2 regions of the Oceanobacillus sp. MO10714A genome follow, and region 2 is predicted to be linked to the other one. Evidence: predicted binding sites of a transcription regulator. Region 2 holds the regulator's gene; the other holds the start of a gene.

Region 1 (9,931 bases), on a different contig from region 2:
AATCAACTTATCATTATCACGCTGATGCAAGCCAATAGATGGTTCGTCCAACACATAAAGAACACCTGTTAAAGCGGAACCGATCTGAGTTGCGAGACGGATTCGCTGTGCTTCTCCGCCGGAAAGTGTTCCTGCTGAACGGGAAAGTGTTAAATAATCCAGCCCGACATTATTTAAAAAGCTTAGCCGATTCTCAATTTCTTTAAGGACGAGTTTAGCAATCTGTTGTTCTTTTTCAGAGAGCTTCAGATTTTTAATGAAATCCATTGCGTCCACAACAGAATACTCGGTGATCTTGCTAATATGTTTACCGTCAATGAGAACAGATAACGCTTCTTTTTTCAGGCGGTGTCCTTTACAAGTCTTACAATTGTTTACCGCCATATATTTCTCCAATGTCTCTCTTGTAAAGTCAGATGACGTTTCATGGTATCGGCGGTTGATGTTATTCATCACACCTTCAAAGATAATATCCACGTCACGGACTTTTCCGAAGTCATTTTTGAAATAAAAACGAATTTTCTCTTTGCCGCTCCCATATAAAATGATGTCCATTTGTTTTTTCGGGATATCTTTAACCGGAATATCCATTGGTATACCGTAATGGTCACACACACTCTTTAAAAGCTGAGGGTAGTATTGAGAGCTAATGGGCTTCCAAGGTACAATCGCATGCTCCTCAAGTGTTAAATCCCAGTCAGGGATCACAAGGTCTAGGTCAACTTCAAGTTTCGTACCAAGTCCATCACAAGTTGGACAAGCCCCGAACGGACTATTAAAAGAGAATAGCCTTGGCTCAATTTCTCCAATGGAAAATCCGCAAATCGGACACGAGTGATCCTCACTGAATATGAGTTCTTCCTCACCGATCACATCAACAATTATCCGCCCCTCACCTAACCGGAGCCCCGTTTCAATCGAGTCTGCAAGCCGGCCTTCAATGTCCGGTTTAACGACAATTCGGTCGATGACTACTTCAATCGAATGTTTCTTATTCTTCTCAAGACTAATATCTTCATGGATTTCCCGCATCTCGCCGTCAATTCGCAAGCGAACATAACCTTCTTGACGGAGCTTCTCTAATACCTTGACATGCTCCCCCTTTCTTCCAGAAACAACAGGAGCAAGAATCTGCATTCTCGTCCGTTCTGGATACTCCATCACGCGGTCGACCATCTGTTGAACCGTTTGTGAAGTGATTTCAATGCCGTGAATCGGACATGTTGGATGTCCTACTCGCGCATATAACAATCGTAAATAATCATAAATTTCCGTTACAGTTGCAACGGTTGATCTCGGGTTGTTACTTGTCGTTTTCTGGTCAATTGAAATCGCCGGTGATAAGCCTTCAATCACATCTACATCCGGTTTATTCGTTTGACCTAGAAACATTCTGGCATAGGCGGACAATGACTCAACATAACGTCTTTGTCCTTCTGCATAGATCGTATCAAAGGCGAGAGAGGATTTCCCTGAACCGGATAGACCTGTGACGACGACCAATTTATTTTTCGGTATCGTCACATCTATCCCTTTTAAGTTATGCTCTCTCGCTCCTTGTACTACAATTTGTTTTTTCTCTGGCATGTACATGCTCATCCTTCCGCTTTAAGTTCGAAAACAATATCACGAAGCTCTGCTGCTTTTTCAAAATCAAGCGCTTTTGCTGCTTCCCGCATTTCCTTCTCGAGTTGTTCGATAACTTGCGGGCGATTCTTCTTCGTAACTTGGGCAAAGCTAGTAATTTTCTTCTCTTCTGTTTCTTCGTCTGCTGCTTCAATCGTTGCTTTTATGACATCGCGAATATCTTTTTTGATTGTTTTTGGTGTAATTCCATGTTCTTCATTATAGGCAATCTGGATTTGCCGTCTACGATTTGTTTCATCTATTGCCTTCTGCATCGAATCCGTAATCTTGTCGGCATACATAATAACTTCCCCTTTTTCATTACGGGCAGCACGGCCGATCGTTTGAATAAGGGAACGTTCAGAGCGCAGGAAGCCCTCTTTATCCGCATCCAGAATAACGACAAGCGAAACTTCCGGTATATCTAATCCTTCCCGAAGTAGGTTGATTCCAATCAAAACATCATATTTTCCAACCCGTAAATCGCGAATAACTTCGATTCGTTCGAGGGTTTTAATTTCTGAATGTAAGTAGGCTACTTTTATACCAAGCTCCTTCAAATAGTCGGTCAAATCCTCTGACATTTTCTTCGTTAGTGTTGTGACCAGGACCCGTTCATTCCTTTCGGTCCGTTCATTGATTTCTTCAATCAGGTCATCAATTTGCCCTTCGATAGGACGTACTTCAATTTTCGGATCAAGTAATCCCGTCGGTCGGATAATTTGTTCCGTCATTTCCGGAGTATGCTCCAGTTCATAGGGACCTGGTGTTGCTGACACATAAATGAGCTGGTTCGTCTTCTCTTCGAATTCTTCAAAACGAAGTGGCCGGTTATCAAGTGCGGATGGCAGCCGGAAACCATGATCGACAAGCACTTGCTTTCTTGCCTGGTCTCCATTATACATCCCCCGAATTTGCGGTAATGTAACATGGGACTCATCAATAACGACTAAAAAGTCATCTGGGAAGTAATCAAGCAATGTATACGGGGTCGCTCCAGCCTCTCTTAATGTAAGATGCCGGGAATAGTTCTCGATTCCGGAACAAAAGCCCATCTCACGCATCATCTCAAGATCATAATTCGTCCGCTGTTCAATCCGCTGCGCTTCCAGCAGTTTATTTTCTGAACGTAATACTTTCAAACGTTCTTCCAGCTCTTTTTCGATGTTCTGAATTGCTTTTTTCATAATATCTTCGCGGGTAACGAAGTGAGATGCCGGGAAAATTGCCACGTGTTCCCTATCACCGATAATTTCGCCGGTTAGGGCATCCACCTCACGAATTCGATCGATTTCATCACCAAAAAATTCAATCCGGATACAATGTTCTTCCCTGGATGCAGGGATAATTTCCACCGAATCACCACGAACGCGGAACGTCCCCCGCTGGAATTCGATATCATTTCTTGCATATTGTATATCTACTAGATCCCGTAATAACTGGTCACGGTCCTTCTCCATCCCCATTCGTAAGGAAAGGACTTGACTACCATACTCTTCTGGACTACCGAGACCGTAAATACAGGATACACTGGCAACAATAAGTACATCCTCGCGCTCAAACAGAGCCGAGGTTGCGGAGTGCCGGAGTTTATCTATTTCATCGTTCACACTTGCATCTTTTTCAATGAAAGTGTCTGTTGATGGTACATAAGCTTCTGGCTGATAATAGTCATAATAACTGACAAAATATTCTACTGCGTTATTTGGGAAAAACTCTTTAAACTCACTATATAGTTGACCCGCTAAGGTTTTATTATGAGCAATTACTAATGTCGGACGGTTGATTTCCTTTACCACGTTCGATACGGTAAATGTTTTCCCTGTTCCAGTTGCACCAAGTAGTGTTTGGTGTCTTTGACCTGCCAAAACCTTTTGCACAAGTTCGTCGATTGCTTGTGGCTGATCACCAGCCGGTTCGTAATTCGATACGAGTTCAAACTTATTATTCACGAGTTCTGCCTCCCTAAATATCTAGTAACTATTTTACCACAAACGGATGAAATAATTAAAGAAAAACGAACGTCTATTCGTTTGATATTTAAAAAACTAGTGACAAAAAGGCGTAATCACTTATTTTATTTGGGGTATAATTAAGAAACATGAACGGAAACCTTCTTTCCGGCTTTCACGACCGCGCCTTCCCACAGGCCGCTGGTGAGCCTTTTTTTAGAAATGGTTCAAGTATTTATTTAAAAGAAAGACTTTAGCACTGGGTTACGTTGATATTTGTCAACAAGAACGCAATTCATTAAACTGTAATAAACAGATAGAGGGGGATGAATATGCAGGAGTTTACGCATTTCGATGAGCAAGGACGGGCCAGGATGGTCGATATAACAGAAAAGCAGACAACCAATCGTACAGCAACAGCAAGATCTAGTGTGAAGATGTCTCAGGAGATCTATAAAAATATTGTGGAACAGAAGAATAAAAAAGGAGATGTCCTTGGGGTTGCAGAAGTTGCTGGCATCATGGGGACGAAGCAAACATCCAACTTGATTCCAATGTGTCATCCGATTCCAATCAGTGGTGTTTCTATTCAGTTTGAATGGAATCGATCGAAGTCAGGAGACTATGAATTAATTATTCTAGCGGAAGTAAAAACAATCGGCAGTACCGGCGTGGAAATGGAAGCATTAACTGCCGTTACGACAGCCGCCTTAACTATCTATGATATGTGTAAGGCAATCGATAAAGGAATTGTAATCGGAGAAACCTATCTGCTCCAAAAAAGCGGTGGAAAAAGCGGAGATTACAAGCGGAAGTCTTGATACTCCGCTTGTAATCTCAGCTTAAATCCTTTTTCAGTTCATGAACACCATGGGCGATTTCTGGTAGGATAAGTTTCTCCATCGCTAGTCGGACGGCTCCTGTTGAACCAGGTATGATGAAGACGAGACGGTGATTAATGGATCCGCATGTCGCTCGGGACAACATACTTGCACTTCCAATATCCTCTTCGTAACTAATCATCCGGAACAGTTCGCCAAATCCCGGCAATTCCTTTGCAAAAAGAGGCTGCACCGCTTCAATCGTCACATCCCTGGCAGCAATTCCAGTACCTCCATTTAGTATAATCGCATCTACCAACTGATTTTTAACAAGTAATTTCATTGTTGCCTTAATGACTTCCGCATCATCCGGTACAATTTCATAACAAGTAACCTCATGTTTATCATGATTCAATAAATCAATAATCAGTTTTCCACTCTTATCATTTTGCTTATTTCGTGTGTCACTAATCGTTAACACTGCGCAATTAATGAAATTCGGCGCAAGTGTTTTATGCTCTTCATGCATCACTAATCCCTCGATCCCTCATTGAATATGGCTGTTAAAGTCCTCTAACCGATTTATGTTAATAAAAGGCTCTTCATCAGAAAACGGCACATATTTCACGTCAGCTTTATCTAACAGTGCACGCATATGCAATCTATCCGTTTCGAGCAATGTCTTGATTCGTTGTTTAAGTGTATGATGATAAAGTGCAATCAATGGTTGCAGTCTTTCATTAACTACTGGAATTACCGCTTGTACTCCCTTTCTTTCCGTTAGTAATCGCTCGAAAACTTCCTTTGCCATAAACGGGACATCTGTTGGTATAACCGCATACCAACAAGCTTCTTTCTCTTGCATTGCAGTATATAGCCCAGCAAGCGGACCTTTCCCGGCAAACTTTTCCATATCGGTAACAATCTCCACTTCCAATTCTGGTGGAAACTTTCCCTTCAGGTCTTGATTTGTAATAAGAATCGTATCATCAACAACTGGTGTAATCGCCTCAAGAGACCACTGGAAAAATGCTTTGTTATCTTTCACTGCGAACGATTTGGGACTTCCGAATCTACGTGATTTCCCACCTGCTAGAATTACGCCAACAATAGTTCCCATCACCATGCCAAATTAACCACCACTGACCGGAGGAATGAAAGCAACGGTATCACCTGACGTAATCGCGTCATCTTCCCTTGCATATTCTTCATTAATAGCCGTCATCACATCATGTAAATTCAGCTGTGGATAATTTATTTTAAGTTTTTCTTTCAATTGCCGGACAGTGATATTTTGTACTGGAATATCCAGATTCGACTTCCCAGTTGTTTCCTGTAATTCAGCAAATAGTAACACTTTAATCAAGTCACATCCTCCTTCATATCACAACTTATTACAAAAATGGTAGCACATGACTAATCACACCGCAAATAAGGGTCGATCCCGCGCACACGGTCAGGACGTGTATAAATATTCATCCGGTCGCCCCGCAAAAATCCAATAACCGTTATCCCAAGTTCATCAGCAAGTTTCACAGCAAGATCTGTAACAGCAGATTTGGACAAAATGATCCCAATTCCCATTTTTGAAATTTTCAGTAATACTTCTGATGAGACTCTCCCACTGAAGACAACAAGTTTTCCCCTTGCAGGAATGTTACCTTGGAGCATGGCCCCAAATACTTTATCAAGCGCATTATGCCTGCCAATATCTGTTCGGGTGAACAATAAATCAGTTGGTGTTGCAAGCGCCGCATTATGGACGCCTCCAGTCCGTTCAAATTCAGGCGAGCTATTCATCAACCCTTTCATCAATCGCATGCACTGATCAACTGTTACTTCAAGCTCACTAGTTATCGTCTTCGCCACCCGAGCATCACTTTTAAAATAAAACTGGCGGCTTTTCCCGCAACAAGATCCAATCATACGGCTGGAGTGATCAAATTGATCCGGTTGCACTGGTTTATGGAGTGCGATATGGGAGAAACCTGTATACACATCAACTTGGATCTCTTTTATTTCAGCAGCTGTACGGATGACCCCTTCCGAAGCAAGAAATCCGACGACTAAATCTTCCAGTTGACCCGGAGAACAAACAATCGTCGCAAACTCATGACCATCCAGCATCAAGGTTAAGGGAAATTCTGCCGCTATTGCTTCTGACACATTTTCTTGATGGGTTCCCTTAATCTTAATCGTCTTCCACCCTGGTTCATCGACAATGCTCATCGGAATCCCTCCTTAGCTTGGCTCCATTTCCAGCTCCTCGATCCGCTTCTCTTTATATTTCATATCTTTATGCGCATAGAAACTATCAGCCTTTTCCACAATAACAAGGGTTGTATATTCCGGTATCCCCGCAAATTCTTCATATACACCTTGCGGGATGACTACATTCCCCTCTGGCCAATGAAGTTCAATATTTCCGGCTTTAATATTTACGAACTTCGCTTGCCCTTTATACATGCCATATTGATTATAGACAACAATGGGATCTCCTTCCGCAACACCAAGTTCTGCTGCATCCAATTCATTCATCAGCACATCATCCCGGTCCGCTGCATTAAATGGATCTAGTTCGTCATATATCATTGAATTGAATTGTTTTCCTCTTCTCGTCGTTACATGAAAATGCCCTTCCGGCTTCCGGTGTTCGGGAATTTCCACCGCAATTAGATTACCTCTTCCGTCCGGTGTCGGGCATATTCCGTCTTCACAGAGCCAGGCTCCTCCCCACTGAAACAAATCGCCGCGATTCTTCAAATGCTGAATGCCGTCATAATTCGGCGCAGCTTTCGCAATTTCTTCTCGAATCTCAGCTGCGGATGTGAAATTGATTAAATCGCTCTCTTCCGGCTTAACGCGTTTCGCTAAGTCCACATAAACTTCCCACTCACATCTTGCTTCTTCAATCCGTGGTCCCTTAATCTCTGGTGAAAAATAAACCATCCGCTCTGTCGATGTTGAGGTTCCTCCTCCTTCTTGCTCATACCTTGTCATGGCTGGAAGAACAATGACCGCTTCTTTCGCATCGACTAAGGTAGATGTGTTGAAGATGATATCCTGGTGCACTCGGAGATCGATATTCGCTAAGCAACGTTCCACAAAATCCGGATTCGGCATCGTTTCCAGGAAATTACCGCCAGATAAATAATAGAGAGAAAGATGACGTTCATGATTTTCAGGAAGCAAAGCATTTTCCAAGGATACGCCGACAATATCACCTTGCCATTTCGGAATCGGGAAACCCCAAATCTGTTCGACCCGTTCCCGGTTGTCCTTATCCATCCCGCCACCAGGCAAGACAAACGGATCTGCTCCCATTTCTCCAGACCCCTGTACACCGGAATGGCCACGAATTGGCATTAACCCACAATGTTCTCTCCCTAAAAAGCCACGAAGTAAAGCAAGATTCGCTACCTGGGACACATTATCCGTTCCAAAGCGGTGTTGAGTGAGACCCATCGACCAAACAAATACGGCGGATTTTGATTTGGCAAGCAGTTGGGCTAATTCTAGCATTCTTTCTTTCGTAATCCCGGAAGAAGCCTCCAATGTTTCCCAATCGTAAGCCACCACCTTTTGCTTGAGTTCTTCCAGACCGTTTACATGTTCCGCAATAAATTCATGGTCAAGCGCAGAACCAGGGACATTCTCTTCCATTTCAAACCAATGCTTCATAATGCCATGCATAAAGGCAATATCACCGCCAATATTCACTTGATACACGTCATCCGCAATTTTTGTCCCAAATAAAGCAGATTCCGGAATCGATGGCACCCAGTATTCATCCATTGCAGGTTCATAGTACGGATTGATGATAATGATTTTTGTCCCTTTTCGTTTAGCCGCATACATATATTTCGTTGATACCGGCTGATTGTTTGCTGCAACAGATCCCCAGAAGAGCAGGACATCTGTACCAATCCAGTCTTTATAGTTACAAGTCGATGCGCCGACACCAACTGATCTCGTGAGGGCTGTTTTGGAAGGTGAGTGGCAGATTCGTGATGCATTATCAATATTATTTGTACCGAGAAAACGGGAAACCTTTGCTAGTGTATAATACACTTCATTTGTAATCCCTCTCGAAGTCGTATAAAAACCATATCGTTTCGGATCAAGCGACCGCATTTTTTGCGCAATCCGGTCAAGCGCCGCGTCCCAGGATAATCTTCTGAAACGATCGTCTCCCGGTTCCCGAATGAGCGGATACGGAATCCGGCCCAGCTTCCTCAGTTCGGTGCTCGAAAGCTTCTTTAATTCTTCTATATCGGAATGCAAGATTTCCTCCTTAATTGCGGGCATTGTGTTCAGACGAAGCACATTGAGACGAGTCGTACAAAGGTGTGGGCCTTTCAGCGTCTGATCCTGCAGGCCGGAAACGCCGAGTGCGCAGCCATCACAGACACCCTGCGTAAGAATCCTTGTAGCATAAGGCAGATTATCTTTATTTTCCCAAACTACTTTCATCGTGTCGCGAATATGGTGCGGCTTCACCTTCCCAAGCCCAAAAGGCACTTTACTTACCCAGAGACTCGGATCTGGTCGCTTCGTTAATTTTACCGGACCAGTATGTTTCGTTTTCCCCAACTTAACCCCTCCTCATCAATAATAAACAGATTTTTGTTTTATTTTCATATCACTTTTCAGTCTGAAACAGCTCGATATCCCATTAAAAACCCGTAAATTGTTATATACTTCGTTGATTCCGTGAGCTCAATATGATTCATCTGTTTTGATTTTTAGGTGCAATAATGTTGAGTTATAAATTAATTTACGAGTTTTCTATATTTTACAACAACAAAGCACATATGTAAACGCCTACAAACTCATGAAATCATACTGTATTTTAAAAAAGAACAGTATGAATGACGATAAAGTAAAATAATAAAAACCCGAAGGTAATATGTGCCCGTCGCTTCTTCACACTTGGAAAATATAATCGCAGCCATCCGGAAAGAACCATGCAGATAAGAATAATAATTGCACCAATTCCGCTCCACATTTTCATATTCGTCCATAAGAAACCAAACCGGTGTATAATGATGGTCGCATGGAGAATAATGAGAATAAGCGCCGTTGTACCAATCCAACGGTGAAACGGATAAATCCATTTCGAGATAGTTGCAAGCTTAATTTTCTTCTTTCGATCAGGAGTATTCCGGATAGTTGAAAAAAATGCATGCCTTGTCCAATTGAATAAGATCAAAAATAGACCTGCTAGTCCGAGTATGATATGAATGGGGAGATGCGCGTAATTATAATCCAGTGTAAGAAGAACAATGATGAATAGTAGCAGATTTAGGTATAGCCATATACTCATTCGAAACAACCTTCCTGTCAATTTCTATCTCATATCCTACCATCTTAACGCGCTTTCTGGCTAAATTCGTTATCTTTTCTTAAGAAATGGGAATATGATAGACTAAAGACAGGTCATACCTTTGAGAGGAGGATACAGAGATATCTCTGTACATACATCATGAAAATACAAGTATCAGATAAGGCACATCAGTGGTATATTGAGGA
Region 2 (9,931 bases):
ACTCACTTCGCAGCCTAAAAACATTCAGCTATCCCTTGCTATAATTAGTACTTAGGCTTATGGACACGACTCTAAAAGTTTGTTCCATTTCCCAATGATGCCTTTTTAAAAGTAACCGAAAGACACTACGGATTACCTTCACTCGGCACAAGTGTCTTGATCATTCTCATTTTTAGCGTCCTAGTTCTACCTGCCGTTCAGTTGCCCGGCGGACCTCCAGGTGGAAGATGCATTTACGCTAAATAAAAGGGATCACCTAAAAAAATTCTTCAAAGACAGCGAGCTGTTGATGAGGCTGATTTACTTTCCTGTTTTGAGGTGTGAAAGTTTTAGGGTATAACAAACACCTGAATGGAGTAAACTAGTAAGAAAAAATACATGAGGTGAAAAGCTTTGGATAACCAGTCGTTAATAAACTTTTTGAACCAATTACTATCCAATCACTTTATTCTGTATGTGAAGCTCCATCGTTACCATTGGTACGTTAAAGGGAAGAATTTTTTCCAGCTCCATGAACATTTTGAAGGGCTCTACAATCGTTCAGCAGACCAGCTTGATGAAGTTGCTGAACGAATCATTATGATCGGTGGCCAGCCGCTCGCGACCATGAGTATGTATTTGAAGCAAGGCACGCTTGAAGAAGCGAACGCGGATGATACAGAGGCGGAAATGATTACCCAATTAATTCATGATTTTGAGAAAATCGCTAATGAAATAAGAGAGACCGGTCTTGTATTAACAGCAGAATTCGCGGATGAACCGACGAATGATTTGCTTATTGAACAATTGGCATCATTCGAGAAAGAACTATGGATGCTCAGGAGCTATCAGGAAGAGAAATAACAATCTATAATAATCTAGGGGTAATACGATGAAAAAAACAGTCATAGCCGTTGTTGGTCCAACAGCTGTTGGGAAAACAGCTCTCAGTATTTATCTTGCCAAACAACTGCAAGGTGAAATCATCAGCGGTGACTCGATGCAAGTGTACAAAGGGATGGATATCGGTACGGCTAAAATCCGTAAAGAAGAAATGGCAGGAATCCCTCATCATCTGCTTGATATGTTAGAGCCGACGGAAGAATATTCGGCAGCAGCATACAAAGCTGATGTGGAAAACAGAATCGAAGAAATTACCGCAAGAGGCCGCCTGCCTATAATTGTGGGCGGTAGCGGCCTATACATACAGGCTGCTTTATTTGATTATAATTTCCCTGACATCCCTCGGGATGAATTCAGGACTAAAAAGTTAGAAAATGAAGCAAGAGAAGAAGGGATTAACCAGATTTACCGCCGTCTTGAGGAGGTCGATCCCGATCAGGCAAGAAAAATTCACCCAAACAACCATCGTCGCGTTATTCGTGCGCTGGAAATATATGAAACTACCGGGAAAACCAAAACGGAATGGGAAAGTGAGCAAAAAAAAGAACCGAAGTACAATACATTGTTTATCGGGCTTGAAATGGAAAGAGCAACACTTTATGAACAAATTAATGCCCGCGTGGATATGATGATGGAAGAAGGCCTGCTTGAAGAAGTTACGGCTCTCTATCATGCGGGTTACACAAATACCAAGGCAATGAAAGCGATTGGCTATAAAGAATTTATCCCGTATTTAGAAGGTAAAGAGGATCTCGATGAAGCAATCGAGAAATTGAAACAAAATTCAAGACGCTATGCAAAAAGGCAATTTACCTGGTTTAAAAACCAATTGCCAGTAGAGTGGTTTTCAATCCATCCGGAAGAAAAAGAGGAAAAGTTTACAATGATTTTGCAAAAGATAGCAGGAATATTGAAAATGAAGTAGAATTAAGATTATATAGATAGAAAAAGGGAGGAAGTACCATGGCACAAAATGTCAACATTCAAGAACATTATTTAAATCAATTAAGAAAGAATCACACTTCGGTTACTGTCTTTCTGACAAATGGATTTCAATTACGAGGGATTATCAAAGCGTTTGATAATTTTACGATTTTACTGGAAACCGACGGAAAGCAGCAACTAATTTTCAAACACGCAATTTCAACTTTTGCGCCAGTGAAAAATGTTAACTTAGAAAATGAGTAATAACGACGGATGCTATTATTGGCATCCGTTTTCTAATGAAACTTCTATCCTCCCACTTGCTGAATGAGTTTTACTTTATAGCATTCCTGTAAAAAGGAAGTTCGATTAAGTACTCTCATGTATGGGGCGACATCGAACCCGCGCACTTAGCCTGGATGGACACTACTGTCTTTGAATTTGGGCGTTTGTCACCCTTTTATGATTATTTACGTATACTGGGATGACGAAGGAGTGAGTATATGGAAACGGAAATGAGAGCGAGCCGGAATGGCCGGATCAATATTGTTTTGCAAGATACTCTATCCCAGACTGAAAGAAAGCGTTCAGCCGGTTTTAATAATCAGTTCAAACAAATAGAGGAAGCTTTTAACTCGTTTGTTGGCGTTAAACAAATTAAAACAACGATAAAACAAATTTATGCGACCGTACTTATTAACGAAAAAAGAAAGGAAGCAGGGCTTTCTTCTAACCAGCAAGTATTGCATATGTTATTTAAGGGCAATCCCGGTACAGGAAAAACAACACTTGCACGCAGACTTGCTAAATTATATGTTGACCTTGGAATCCTTTCGAAGGGACATTTTATTGAAGCGGAACGGGCCGATCTTGTTGGGGAATATATTGGACAGACGGCGCAAAAAACAAGAGCGCTAATTGAAAAAGCAATGGGGGGCATTCTCTTTATCGATGAAGCCTATTCACTTGCCCGCGGTGGAGAAAAGGACTTTGGTAAAGAGGCGATTGATACACTTGTAAAACATATGGAAGACGGTCACAAGGATTTCATTCTTATACTCGCAGGTTATCCCTCTGAAATGGGCCGATTTCTTTCGACCAATCCAGGACTGGAATCGCGGTTTCCGTTTATTCTTGATTTTCCCGATTATAAATTGGAAGAATTAATGGAAATAGCACATCAAATGGTTCGATTAAGGGAATATCAATTAACAATGGAAGCGGACAGAAAGCTAAGGGATTATTTATATCATCAATTAGCAACGAAAGGAAGACATTTCGCCAATGCCCGTTCGGTACGGAACTTGATGGAAAAGGCGATTCGGTTACAGGCATACCGACTCGTCCAGACGGAAAATTACCAACCGGAAAGGCTAATGGAAATTACCGCAGCAGATATTAAATTTGAAAATGAGTAAAAGAGAGGTAACTTATGGCAGAAAAGATTTTAGTTATCGCAGTAAGAAAGCCAGAACAATTACAGGAACGGTTTCAATCGTCACTCGATGAAATAATCTCATTGAGTAATACAGCCGGCGGGAAAGTGGAGGGGGTTTTCACGCAAAATCGCAACCACATCCATCCGGCAACCTACCTCGGTGAAGGGAAATTGAGGGAGATTAAAGATGAGGTTGAAGCAAAGGAAATCGACCTTGTTATTTCCAACGATGAATTGTCTAGCGGCCAATTAAGGAATTTAAATAATTATCTAGGAGTCCGGATTATTGATCGGAGCCAGCTGATCTTAGATATCTTTGCGCAGCGGGCTCAAACGAAAGAAGGTAAGCTGCAAGTGGAGCTTGCCCAATTGGAATATTTATTACCAAGATTACGAGGTCAGGGAATTGAATTATCCCGTCTCGGCGGTGGAATTGGGACAAGAGGTCCGGGAGAAACGCAATTAGAAACAGACCGCCGTCATATCCGGCGCAGAATCGGTGATATTAAAAATCGCCTAAAACTTGTTGTCAACCAGCGTGAGCAATACCGGAAACGCAGAAGGAATAATGCGATTTTCCAGATTGCCATTGTCGGGTATACAAATGCTGGAAAATCAACTTTATTTAATCAATTAACGGATAGTAATACACTTCAGGAAGATAAGCTTTTTGCGACACTGGATCCATTAACGAGGAGGGTCGTACTCCCCTCTGGATTTCAAGCGATAATGACCGATACGGTTGGTTTCCTTCAGGATCTTCCGACATCTCTTATTGCAGCATTCCGTTCAACATTAGAGGAAGTTGCAGAAGCTGATTTTCTTTTACATGTTATCGATGTATCCCATGTGGATTACGAACAACATATTGAAACAGTGGAAGAACTTTTACAGGAATTGGATGCAGATCAATTGCCGATGTTATATATTTATAATAAGAAAGACCTTCTAGAGGAAGATTTCATTGCTCACGAACGCCCGTATTCTCTTGTTTCTGCGTACGAAGAAGAAGATATGCAGCTCATCTTAAGGAAAATAGAAGAGATGTTAAAAGAGGTATGGGTGCCGTTCCATGTCGCGCTGGAAGCAAATGAAGGCAGACTGATGGTCCAATTGGAGCAAGAAGCAATCCTTACAGATAAGTCCTATAATGAAGCGGATAATCGCTATCATATTAAAGGATACATTCGAGAAAATCATGCATTATTAAACAGATTAAAGGAGTAATGAACAAATATGCTTTTGGACTTAATCAACCAGACAGAACAAGATATTAAAACATTGAAAGAACAAGTAAATACCGTAGTGGAGAAAAATCAGCAACGTGTGCTCGATGCTTTTATTGAAAATCGGGTAAGTGACAGCCATTTTAACTCTACAACTGGTTATGGGTATGATGATATGGGCAGGGACGCGCTTGAAGCGGTATATCGTGATGTATTCGGGACAGAAGATGCGCTCGTCCGTCCCCAACTCGTTTCCGGTACACATGCCATCTCGACCGCCTTATTTGGTGTGCTTCGATCAGGAGATGAACTCCTATATATAACAGGAAAGCCGTACGATACGCTCGAAGAAGTAGTTGGTAAAAGAGGAAATTCTCCAGGTTCATTAAAAGAGTATGCAATCGGTTATGGAGAAGTTGATTTGCAGGAGGACGGGGCTGTTGATTTTGCTGCCGTCAGTCAAAGAATCCGAGCAAATACGAAAGTAATCGGCATTCAGCGTTCAAAAGGTTATGATGACCGACCTTCTTTCACAGTGGCAGAAATTAAAGAAATGGTCGATTTTGTAAAAGAAATAAAAGATGACGTTATCGTATTTGTTGATAATTGTTACGGTGAATTTGTGGAAGAGCTGGAACCAACTCATGTAGGTGTTAATCTGATGGCAGGGTCCCTCATTAAAAATCCAGGCGGAGGAATTGTTCGCTCTGGTGGCTATATTGTGGGAGACGAACTTTTGGTCGAACAATGTGCCAACCGTTTAACTGCACCTGGACTAGGGAAAGAAAGCGGAGCGACATTAAACATGCTGCAAGAACTGTTTCAAGGATTTTTCCTCGCTCCTCATGTAGTTGGCGAAGCATTAAAGGGCGCAATATTTACATCACGATTCCTTGAATTGGCCGGGTTTACAACGACACCAGCTTACCAGAGCAAACGGACCGATTTAATCCAATCCGTCACATTCGATACAGCGGAGCAAATGATTGCATTTTGCCAGGCAATCCAAGAGAATTCCCCTGTAAATGCTTATGTGACACCATTTCCAAGTGAAATGCCAGGCTATGAAGATGAAGTCATTATGGCAGGGGGAACATTCATCCAAGGATCAAGCATTGAATTATCCGCAGATGGACCAATCCGTGCTCCGTACACGGCTTACGTTCAAGGGGGGCTTACGTATTCCCACGTAAAACTTGCTTTAACCCGGGCAGTCACAGCACTTGAGAAAAAAGGTTTTCTCCTCGTTGAATAGGGTATAGTAATATTTGGGTGGAGATTAACATCCAAACTAATAGTTGGAGGAGATTTAGTTGGGAACCGAAATTACAAAGGAAACGATCAAAGAAAAGATTAAAGAGGAAAATGTCCGCTTTATTAGACTGCAATTTACCGATATTCTTGGAACAATTAAAAATGTGGAGATACCACTCAGTCAATTGGATAAAGCGTTAAACAATAAGATGATGTTTGATGGTTCTTCAATCGAAGGGTTCGTGCGTATTGAGGAATCAGACATGTATTTATATCCGGACTTAGATTCCTTTGTTGTATTTCCTTGGACATCTGATAAAGGAAAAGTAGCCCGTTTCATCTGTGATATTTACAATGCGGATGGAACACCATTTTCGGGATGTCCCCGTTATATTTTAAAAAGAAATTTGAAACGGATGGAAGAGCTCGGATTTGATACATTTAATATCGGTACCGAACCGGAATTCTTTTTATTCAAGCTGAATGAAAAAGGTGAACCAATTCTTGAGTTGAATGATCACGGTGGTTATTTCGATCTTGCCCCGACAGATCTTGGGGAAAACTGCAGGCGGGATATTGTTCTGGAACTGGAAGAAATGGGCTTTAAAATTGAAGCATCGCACCATGAGGGTGCACCAGGACAACATGAAATTGACTTTGAATACTCGGATGCTGTTCGTCACGCGGACGATATCCAAACGTTTAAGCTTGTCGTTAAAACGGTCGCAAGAAGACATAATCTGCACGCGACATTTATGCCGAAACCACTATTTGGTGTAGACGGCTCAGGGATGCATGTCAACATGTCCCTGTTTAAAGACGGTGAAAATATGTTTTTTGATGAAGCAAGTGAACGCCAATTGACGGATATAGCTAGCCAATTTATCGCTGGGCTTCTGGAACATGCAACTAACTTCACTGCAGTGACAAACCCAATTGTAAACTCATATAAACGGCTCGTACCAGGTTACCAAGCACCTTGTTATGTAGCTTGGTCCAGTTCGAACCGGAGTCCGTTATTACGGATACCAAGTTCAAGAGGTGTGAGTACACGTGTTGAAGTAAGAAGTGTGGATCCGGCATCAAATCCATATTTGGCACTTTCTGTCTTGCTTGCTTCAGGCCTAGACGGGATCGAACATAAATTACAACCACCACAAGCAGTTGACCAGAACATTTATGCAATGACGAAAAAAGAAAGAATAGAAAATGGAGTGAAAGATTTACCAGCCACATTGAAAGAAGCGCTTGATGAGATGGAAAAAGACCCTGTCATTATTCAGGCACTAGGAAAACATCTCTATCAAAATTATGTGGAAGCAAAAGAATATGAGTGGCAAATGTTTAATAATACAGTTCATCCTTGGGAGCGCGAACAATATTTAACATCCTATTAATCTTGTAAACAAAACATCTGATCTTTGCACCGAATGCGAAGATCAGATGTTTTTTAATGAATATCTCTGTATAATCCGATTACTTTACCTAAAATACTAACCTTTTCATAAAATAATGGTTCCATTGTAGCGTTTTCTGGTTGCAAGCGAATCATTTTTTCTTCTTTAAAGAAACGCTTCACCGTTGCCTCGTCATCATCTGTCATCGCTACAACGATATCTCCATTATTAGCCGTGTTCTGCTGTTTTACAATGACCATGTCACCTTCAAGAATACCAGCTTCAATCATACTTTCACCTTCAATGACAAGGACAAATAAATTATCATCCGGGCTCGCATGTGAACTCGGCACAGGGACATACTCCTCGATATTTTCAACAGCGGTAATGGGTATTCCAGCAGTAACCTTACCGATTACTGGAGCATAACGAGCTGTATTTTTCGGAATATTCCCTTCACCGTCTTGATCTAATATTTCAATGGCCCTTGGCTTAGTCGGGTCACGACGGATAAACCCTTTTGCTTCTAATCTTTCCAAGTGTCCATGAACGGTTGAACTCGATGCAAGTCCGACAGCCACAGCGATTTCTCGAACGGATGGTGGATAACCTTTTGCATGAACTTCTTTTTTTATAAAATCTAAAATCATCTGTTGTCTTTTAGAAACTTTTGTCATCTATTTATCACCTCTTACATAGGATTTATTATTACTAGTTTACCATCGTAAGAAAGATTATGCAAACGTTCGTTCGAAAAAACTGTTGACAGGACCACTTGTTCGTGCGATAATACGTTCTAGAACAAAAGTTCTAAAAAAGTGGAGGGATTTAACTATGTTCAATAGATTATTTGCGAAGTATTCAAAAGAAGATATATTCTTTACTGTCGGTTTCATCTTAACTTTGGTATTCTTATATTTCTCTCTCATTGCCAATGCTTAATCACCCAAGAAGGAGAAATCGAATCGTGAAAGCAGTCATCTATTGTAGAGTAAGCACAGATAAAAAAGAACAGGAATCATCACTCGCTAGGCAAAAAGAAGAATTGTATGAACTAGCGACCCGACAAGGATTGGATGTCGTTACATGTATTGAAGAGCAGGTGAGTGGTTATGAGATTAATAGGGACGGTATCTTTGAAATGCTTGAACATTTTTCAAATGAGGAAGCGGAATGCCTATTAATTCAAGATGAAACGAGACTAGGTAGAGGGAATACGAAAATAGCCCTGTTTCATCAATTACAAAAGTTAAATATTTCTATATACACAGCGATTCATGATGGAGAGCTGGAATTATCAGAATCAGATTCTATGGTTTTACAGATTGTCGGTATTGTCGAGGAATACCAAAGGAAAATTCATAATTTGAAAATTAAACGTGGAATGCAACGGGCAGTAAAAGATGGATATAATCCGAGAAATAATTTAAAAAATATCGGAAAAGCACCGGGGAGAGAAAGATTGGAAGTGCCGCTTGAGGAAATTGTACGTCTTCGCGATAAAAAACTTACTTTCGGGGAAATCACAAGCACATTAAATGGCTTGGGGTATAATATTTCAAAAGCAACCGTCCACCGTCGTTATCAAGAGTATGAACAAAATAGCGACCTGCAAAATGAAAACCTTAAATGAGACAAGTTGTATTGCTTGTCTTTTTTTGTTTTATGCTTTATAAATAAATGTGAAAAACAATAATAATACTACAAATAATTACGGTTATTATTGTGCAAAGTAGGGTATTATTACATGTTAGATACAACCTGCATTAATCCTTCATGGAAACTGTAAGAGGAGGTACATATATGTTATCAAAAGAAAAACTTGCGCGGATTAACGAGCTAGCAAAAAAAGCAAAAAAATCCTCCCTAACCGATGAGGAAAAATCCGAGCAAAAACAACTCCGCGAAGAATATTTACAAAACATCCGCGGTTCATTTACAAACCAACTGAAAACCCTTAAAGTTATTGATCCAGCAGGTAATGACGTCACCCCACTAAAGGTGAAAGATATGCAAAAAAGAAATGAAAAGCACTAATTTGTTTGGGCATTCGACTTAATTCGCTTGTGAAGTTTGCACATTCATTATAGAATAGAAAATAGATACATATTATTGTGGAACTTTGAAAGGAGATAATTATGTCTAATATTGAACAACTATCGATCAATACGATCCGCACACTTTCAATTGATGCGATTGAGAAAGCCAATTCTGGCCACCCGGGTCTACCGATGGGTGCTGCACCTATGGCTTACACGCTATGGACTGATTTTATGAATCATAACCCAAAAAACTCAAAATGGTTTAATCGTGACCGTTTTGTTTTATCTGCAGGACACGGTTCTATGCTGTTATACAGCCTATTACATCTTTCGGGCTATGATGTTACAATTGATGATCTTAAAAACTTCCGTCAATGGAATTCCCGGACACCTGGACACCCGGAGGTTCTCGATACAGACGGTGTAGAAGCAACTACTGGACCACTTGGACAAGGTATTGCAATGTCTGTTGGAATGGCAATGGCAGAAGCACATCTTGCGGCAAGATTTAATAAAGAAGATGCATCCATCATCGATCATTACACATATGCACTGGTGAGTGACGGTGACTTGATGGAAGGTATTTCCCATGAAGCAGCTTCTTTAGCGGGCCACCTTGGCTTAGGTAAGCTAATTGCTCTATATGATTCGAATGATATTTCTCTAGATGGTGAACTTGATCGTTCCTTCTCAGAGGATACAGAAAGTCGTTTCAAAGCATACGGTTGGCAAGTAATTCGTGTGGAAGATGGTAATGATGTAGATGCT

Evidence for each region. The regulator LexA, encoded in region 2, represses DNA repair genes until DNA is damaged. The targets are predictions, from matches to a motif close to CGAACATATGTTCG.
Region 1: a site for LexA is predicted at 3,645-3,658, ahead of uvrB (excinuclease ABC subunit UvrB). Genes of this name have one in related genera too.

The regions. Positions count from the first base shown of each region.
Region 1 is NZ_JAXHDC010000004.1:47,582-57,512, forward strand. It holds gene uvrA (excinuclease ABC subunit UvrA) at 1-1,587, opposite strand, end outside; gene uvrB (excinuclease ABC subunit UvrB) at 1,596-3,578, opposite strand; gene moaC (cyclic pyranopterin monophosphate synthase MoaC) at 3,911-4,399, shown strand; gene SPD53_RS05005 (MogA/MoaB family molybdenum cofactor biosynthesis protein) at 4,416-4,928, opposite strand; gene SPD53_RS05010 (molybdenum cofactor guanylyltransferase) at 4,947-5,519, opposite strand; gene moaD (molybdopterin converting factor subunit 1) at 5,532-5,765, opposite strand; gene fdhD (formate dehydrogenase accessory sulfurtransferase FdhD) at 5,816-6,628, opposite strand; gene SPD53_RS05025 (FdhF/YdeP family oxidoreductase) at 6,641-8,992, opposite strand; gene SPD53_RS05030 (hypothetical protein) at 9,252-9,725, opposite strand; gene SPD53_RS05035 (HesB/YadR/YfhF family protein) at 9,885-9,931, shown strand, end outside.
Region 2 is NZ_JAXHDC010000002.1:233,762-243,692, forward strand. It holds gene SPD53_RS03600 (Dps family protein) at 421-843, shown strand; gene miaA (tRNA (adenosine(37)-N6)-dimethylallyltransferase MiaA) at 872-1,807, shown strand; gene hfq (RNA chaperone Hfq) at 1,846-2,070, shown strand; gene SPD53_RS03615 (AAA family ATPase) at 2,310-3,224, shown strand; gene hflX (GTPase HflX) at 3,239-4,471, shown strand; gene SPD53_RS03625 (methionine gamma-lyase family protein) at 4,481-5,725, shown strand; gene glnA (type I glutamate--ammonia ligase) at 5,784-7,121, shown strand; gene lexA (transcriptional repressor LexA) at 7,175-7,798, opposite strand; gene SPD53_RS03640 (YneB family resolvase-like protein) at 8,089-8,754, shown strand; gene SPD53_RS03645 (DUF896 domain-containing protein) at 8,925-9,158, shown strand; gene tkt (transketolase) at 9,260-9,931, shown strand, end outside.